2 linked regions of the Pokkaliibacter sp. MBI-7 genome follow. The protein of the gene in region 2 interacts with the protein of the main gene of each other region in a pairwise test. Links are inferred from orthologs where the notes say so. Each region holds a gene or a part of one and is shown on either strand. Other genes may lie near its edges.

Region 1 (3,119 bases), 2.6 Mb from region 2 along the record:
GCGAATTTTCATTAGTGTGCAGCGCCCTCAGGACGTGCCCACAGACGCTCAAGATCATAGAAGGCACGAGCCTGTGGCTGCATGACGTGCACCACCACATCACCCAGGTCAACCAGTACCCATTCTGATGCCTCGCGCCCCTCTACACCCATAGGCTGCAGACCACGCTTCTTAACCTCCTCGGTCAGGTATTCGGAAATGGCCTTGACGTGACGGTTTGATGTACCGGACGCAATCACCATATAGTCAGTCACACTGGACAGGCCACGGACATCCAATACCTTGATTTCTTTGGCCTTCATATCGGCCAGCAGGTTATCAATCTCGCTGAGTAAAACTGTTGTTTCCATCTTGCCTCTGATTACATGGGCTCAGCGCCATACAGGCGCTGTTGTTGTAAGTACGACCACACCGCATCCGGCAGCAGAAAGCGTGCCGAGCGCCGCAGACGAATTAGGTTTCTGATATAGGTAGCACTGATGTCCAGTGTCGGCACGGTCAAACGCAGAACCTGCCCATGAGCAGCCAGTGGCACGGCTCCCATATCATGCACTGCACAACCGTGCAGCCATTCTGCTACTTCACCCTGACTCGGCCATTCCCATCCAGGACGGGCCACGACAATCAAATTGGCCAGTTCAAGCAGCTCCTGCCACCGATGCCAGCAAGGCAGCGACAGCAGCGAATCCATTCCTATCACCCAGCACAGCGAACGTTCATTGCCGACCTGCTGCCGCATCGCTTCCAGCGTCAGTACCGTGTAAGACGGCGTCTGACGCTGCAATTCCTGCTGATCGATTAACAGCTGCGGCTCACCTGCAATGGCCAGTTGCAACATGGCCACCCGCTGATGCTGATCAGCACCAGTGGCCGCCTTATGCACAGGCTGCTGACAGGGTAACAAACGAATTTGGGCTTCGGGCAGCGCGTCGGCCAACTCCATGGCAACGCGCAGGTGACCATTGTGCACTGGGTCAAACGTCCCTCCCAGCAGCACAATGGCAGACTCAGCGACGGATTTGCCCATCGCCGAGCACGATATATTTCTGGGATGTCAGACCTTCCAGGCCAACCGGGCCACGGGCGTGGATTTTATCGGTGGAGATACCGATTTCAGCTCCCAGCCCATATTCGAAGCCATCAGCAAAACGGGTAGAAGCGTTGACCATGACTGAGCTGGAATCCACTTCACGCAGGAAACGACGTGCTTTGCTGTAGTTCTCAGTAACAATCGCGTCGGTGTGCTGAGAGCTGTAGGTATTGATGTGATCCATCGCCTGATCAAGGCCATCGACGATACGAATGGCCAGCACAGGGGCAAGATACTCAGTGCTCCAGTCTTCCTCCGTGGCCGCCTGTATATCACCAAGAATGGCACAGGTACGGGAGCATCCCCGCAATTCCACCCCCAGCTCGTGATAGCGCTCAGCCAGCTGAGGCAATACAACGTCAGCAACCATGCCATCTACCAGCAGGGTCTCCATGGTATTGCAGGTCCCATAACGATGGGTCTTGGCATTGATAGCAATATTGATCGCCTTGGTCAGATCCGCTTCACTATCAATGTAAACGTGACAGATACCGTCCAGATGTTTGATCACAGGGACACGCGCTTCGCGACTGATACGTTCAATCAAGCCCTTGCCGCCTCGTGGGACGATGACATCTACAAACTCAGGCATGGTGATCAGATAGCCAACCGCCGCACGATCCGTAGTCTCGATGACCTGCACAGCATCCGCTGGCAGCCCTGCAACCTGCAGACCATGACGAATACACGCAGCCAGTGCCTGGTTAGAGGCAATAGCTTCTGAACCACCACGCAGAATAGCCGCATTACCAGACTTCAGACACAGACTGGCTGCTTCCATGGTGACATTGGGACGGGACTCATAAATGATGCCGATGACACCCAGAGGGACACGCATCTTACCGATCTGAATGCCGGAAGGTCGGTAAGCCATGTCAGAAATCTCGCCTACGGGATCAGGCAAGGACGCAACCTGACGCAGGCCTTCGATCATGTTATCGATCCGGGCCGGTGTCAGTGCCAGACGGTCAAGCATTGCGGCATCCAGGCCATTGCTGCGACCACGTTGCAGGTCCTCTTCATTGGCCTGCATCAGCTCATCGCGCTTGCTGGCAACCGCTTCTGCCATGGCCAGAAGAGCCTTGTTCTTTTGCTCTGTTTCCGCTCGTGCCATCGCACGGGATGCGGTGCGGGCCTGCTGGCCCACAGACTGCATGTAACTTTCCACGCTCAGGGATGAGCGGTCTTCATTCGCGTTCATGGAACGGCATTCCTCGGCTGACAAAGTGACGTATTGAGCCAATCACCTTACTGATGATGACACTCAACTCGTCCGGCATTCAGACAGGGATACCCGCCCTGTCCTCAAGAATCGGCCATTATAGCCTGAGGACAACTCACTCTCCATCCGTCATGATGTTACTAAAGCACTCTGGACTGCTCCGAACAGCTCCCTCAGTGCTCAACACTCCATGTCATGATCCAGCCAGCCATGTATCAGTGCCAGTCGCTGGGTTGCCGATTCAGCCTGCAGCAACTGCAGCTGGCAGACTGGCGGCAACGGCAGGCAGCTTCCCAGCTTCCAGCTCAGGACATTGGCATTAGGTAACTGCTGACATCGCACCGGACTGTCGCGGGCAATGAGTGGGTGAGTACACATGGCTTCAAACAACTCGATAAGACAGCCGTGATCAACCCCCAGGGGTTCCTCTGCCTCAGGCCACCGTTCCACTTCCCCTCTCCAGAGGCCGTCAGCCTCCTGCCAGCGTCTGCCGATATTGACACGCTCCAGACCATGCACCTCCAGCTCCAGCAAACCGTCGGCCTGCTTATGGAAGTCATCGACCCTGACCAGACAACCTACCTGAGCGAACTGCTGCTCATCAGGACTCCCTTCTGCACCATCCAGCAACGGGGTAATGACAAAACACTGCTGCTGTTTCATCACTTCGCAGGTCATCCGCAGATAACGCTGCTCAAAAACGCGCAGACTCAGGTTGGCGTAAGGGAAAGCCGTCATTCTCAATGGAAATATTGGAAAAATATCCATAGCTCAGCACTTCACTTCCTGATCGCTATGCCATCATTC
Region 2 (3,352 bases):
AGGGCCATGGGCGCCTCACGTAGCTTACGAATCAGGCTGCGGCTGTTGTCATCCAGATAGAAGTTCTTAACCAGTTGCTGGGTCAGGGTGCTGCCACCCTGAACAAAACGCCCGGCGCGAATATTGGCCAGCATGGCGCGGGTAATTCCACGCAGTGAAATGCCCCAGTGGGAATAGAAGTTACGATCCTCGACGGCGATCAGGGTGGAGACCAGCAGCGGCGGTACATCCTTCAGTGTGACCAGCTCACGATCTTCATTCTTACTGGGATAGAAACCACCAATCAGCTGAGGCTCCAGACGCATCAGGGGCAAGTCATGACCTTTGCCATCGCGCAGCGCCTGAACCCGGCCATTAGCCAGCTCGACCTCACCGAGCTGAGCAGGCTCTCGACCATCGGCAAAATTGAAGCTGCGGCCATAGATCACAAAGTCGCCCGCACCTTTACGCTGCACCTGTCCAACACTGTCGACCTTGTCTACCAGACGATAGCCCAGTGCCGCCAGCTCGGCACTCAGGCGCTTGTCAGTCAGGCTGAGGCCGGCATAGATCTCCAGAGGGCGGGCATACACCTTGGCGGGGATAGCCCAGCGTTTACCTTCAAACTTTTCGACTATCTGTGCATCGAGATAGGCCATCACTCCGGCAAGTACGACCACACCGACCAGCATCAGCTTTATCAACAGCCCTAACCATGATCTTCCCTTTACTGACTTGCGAGCGGCTGGTTTCTTGTTCGGCTTCTTACTCATGAGTTCGCGATTTCACCCTTGGCTTCCGATATCCTTACCGCGCCCATCATACCGGTCACCTGGAGATACGTCATGTTCTTACTCTGCCCGCTGGAGCAGCTTGTCGAGGGAAAAAGCCGTGGTTTTCAGCACAATGGAACAGCCATTGTTGCCGTACGCAAGAACCAACAAGTCTACGCCTATGTGAACCGCTGCCCGCATCGGGGCATACCGCTGGAATGGCAACCGGATGACTTCCTCGACTACAGTGCTGAATTTATTCAGTGTGCAACACACGGTGCCTTATTCAGCATCAGCAGTGGCGAATGCATTGCCGGCCCCTGCGTCGGGCAGGGATTAGAGCCGCTGCAGGTCAGCATCGACGCACAGCAGCAAGTATGGGTTAGCGAGCTGGACGACTGACGGGCGCCATCAGTAAGACCGGCAGTTCCTTATGCAGCTGCATACCTTCTTCACTAAAGGCCACCTGCCAGGCTAACACCTCGACTCCCTGCTCAACCACCTGTAGCAGTAACCGGGCATAATCAGGGTCGATGTGCCAGGCCGGAGTGACGCTGTCGATGCCACTATGACAGACGCAAAAGAAGATCACTGCACGCTTGCCTTCCTCCACCATAGCTGCCAGCTCACGCAGGTGCTTGCTGGCCCTCACACTGACCGCATCAGGGAAATAACCCAGACCGTCTTCCTTCAAGGTCACACTCTTGACCTCGATAAAACAGTCTGCCTGCGCTCCGTCCTGTAACAACAAATCAATACGGCTGTTTTCATAACCGTATTTCACTTCTCGTCGTACCTGTCGGTAGCCGGACAATGTCGGGATGTCCCCCGCAATGACCGCTTCTTCCACCAGACAATTGGCACGCTGCGTGTTGATACAGGCGACTTCACCCGGGGCCGTTTCAACCAGCTCCCAGGTACAGGGAAGTTTGCGCTTAGGGTCTTCCGAGTCCCAGAACCAGACCTTACTCCCCTCCTTGCCGCAGTTGCGCATGGAGCCGGTATTCGCACAGTGCAGGGTTAGCAGCCGACCATCATCAGTAACGATATCGACCAGAAAGCGCTTGTAGCGTTTAATCAGTCGCCCCTGCTGCAACGGCTTCGGCCATTTCATGCCTGACGGCCTCCAATAAAGCGGCGGATGCGCTCCACAGCACGCTGCAAATTAGTCATGGACGTGGTGTAGGCAAAGCGAATGTAACGCTCTGCATGATGACTGCCGAAATCCAGCCCGGGGGTGATCGCTACGCCCTCTGCTTCCAGCAAATCAAAGCAGAAGCGGAATGTATCATCAGTCAGTGCAGAGGCATCTGCGTATATATAGAAGGCACCCTGAGGTGCAAAGGGGATATGCATGCCCAACTCCCGTAAAGCAGGCAGCAAATAATCGCGCCGCTCTGCGAAAGCGACGCGGCGTTGCTCCAGAATCGCCAGCGTGTCAGCCTCAAAACAGGCCAGTGCGGCGTACTGGGCCATGCTCGGTGCAGATATATAAAGATTCTGCGCCAGCTTCTCCAGCTCCGGTACTGCAGCCTGCGGTGCTACCACCCAGCCCAGCCGCCAGCCGGTCATGCCAAAGTATTTTGAGAAACTGTTAAGTACAAAAGCATCGTCATCCACCTGCAGCACAGAGGGCGCCTCCATTCCGTAGCTCAGACCGTGGTAGATTTCATCCACCAGACGATGCCCGCCCAATTCGCGCACGGTATCACAGAGCGCGCGTAAATCCGCTTCAGGAATGACGACACCTGTTGGATTGGCCGGCGAGGCCAGCAACAATCCGGCGCAGGATTCATCCCAGGCAGATCGCACCGCATTCGGAGTAAGACAGAAACCGTTATCCGGCTCGGTGGGAACCAGTTTGGCTCGCGCCTCGACCAGACGCAGGAACTGGCGGTTACAGGGATAGGCAGGATCCGCCATCATCAGCGTCTTGCCAGGATCAACCAGTAATGCAGACAGTAGCAACAAAGCGCCAGATCCACCCGGCGTCACCACGACACGGGCGGGATCAAGGTCAAGGTCGTATCGCTGCTTATAAAAAGAAGCAATAGCCTGGCGCAACGGCTGAATTCCCAATGCCGGGGTGTACTGCGTCAGCCCGTCTGCCAACGCCTGCTGACCAGCTCGCACTATGGGCTCAGCGGTAGAGAAATCGGGCTCGCCGATCTCCATATGGATCACATCCCGCCCCGATGCCTCCAGCTCCTTGGCACGACGCAACAGGTCCATCACCTTGAAAGACTGAATATCTGCGACTCGCTGTGCCCAAGGGGTCGTCTGCTTCTCCACGCTACTCTCCGTCATTACTGCTTTTATACCTGCCATTGTTCAGCCTGACAGAGGTGTTACTTACAGCCCTGCCAAGCTCACTCGCCGAATCGACAACCTGCTCGCCAGACACCCGGAAGCTGCCACTCTGCGCAGCATCTCCTGAGCAATTTCATCAAACATGCGTTGGTTATACACTCTGTTATCTGGATCAGCTGCGGTGGGCATTGTGAGATATTCACCCGTCACATGCCAGCCAACCAACGTTACACAGAGCCACACTGTGGCATTCAGCCGCCCCTCCAATAAGGAGACTCACCACCCTACAA

What was found. Proteins that work in one complex are often made in the same cells at the same time.
Region 1: the proteins of sfsA (region 2) and QCD60_RS04825 interact in binary tests that used the Escherichia coli proteins (3 or more experiments, as listed by UniProt). The link is inferred for Pokkaliibacter sp. MBI-7 from one-to-one orthologs.

The regions. Positions count from the first base shown.
Region 1 is NZ_JARVTG010000001.1:1,084,231-1,087,349, forward strand. Bases 137-3,119 are described here. They hold QCD60_RS04825 (glutamate-5-semialdehyde dehydrogenase), read right to left. Parts: upstream 2,265-3,119; coding sequence 1,008-2,264; downstream 137-1,007. Other genes in these bases: rsfS (ribosome silencing factor), read right to left, coding at 137-350; nadD (nicotinate-nucleotide adenylyltransferase), read right to left, coding at 362-1,027; QCD60_RS04830 (LON peptidase substrate-binding domain-containing protein), read right to left, coding at 2,493-3,080; QCD60_RS04835 (UbiX family flavin prenyltransferase), read right to left, coding at 3,114-3,119. Outside these bases: 23S rRNA (pseudouridine(1915)-N(3))-methyltransferase RlmH, read right to left, coding at 1-12; more of rsfS, read right to left, coding at 12-136. UniProt on the Escherichia coli protein: Catalyzes the NADPH-dependent reduction of L-glutamate 5-phosphate into L-glutamate 5-semialdehyde and phosphate. The product spontaneously undergoes cyclization to form 1-pyrroline-5-carboxylate.
Region 2 is NZ_JARVTG010000001.1:3,725,355-3,728,706, reverse strand. Bases 1-3,000 are described here. They hold sfsA (DNA/RNA nuclease SfsA), read right to left. Parts: upstream 1,867-3,000; coding sequence 1,135-1,866; downstream 1-1,134. Other genes in these bases: QCD60_RS16505 (pyridoxal phosphate-dependent aminotransferase), read right to left, coding at 1,863-3,000; QCD60_RS16515 (Rieske (2Fe-2S) protein), read left to right, coding at 825-1,154; mrcB (penicillin-binding protein 1B), read right to left, coding at 1-683. Outside these bases: more of QCD60_RS16505, read right to left, coding at 3,001-3,044. UniProt on the Escherichia coli protein: Binds to DNA non-specifically. Could be a regulatory factor involved in maltose metabolism.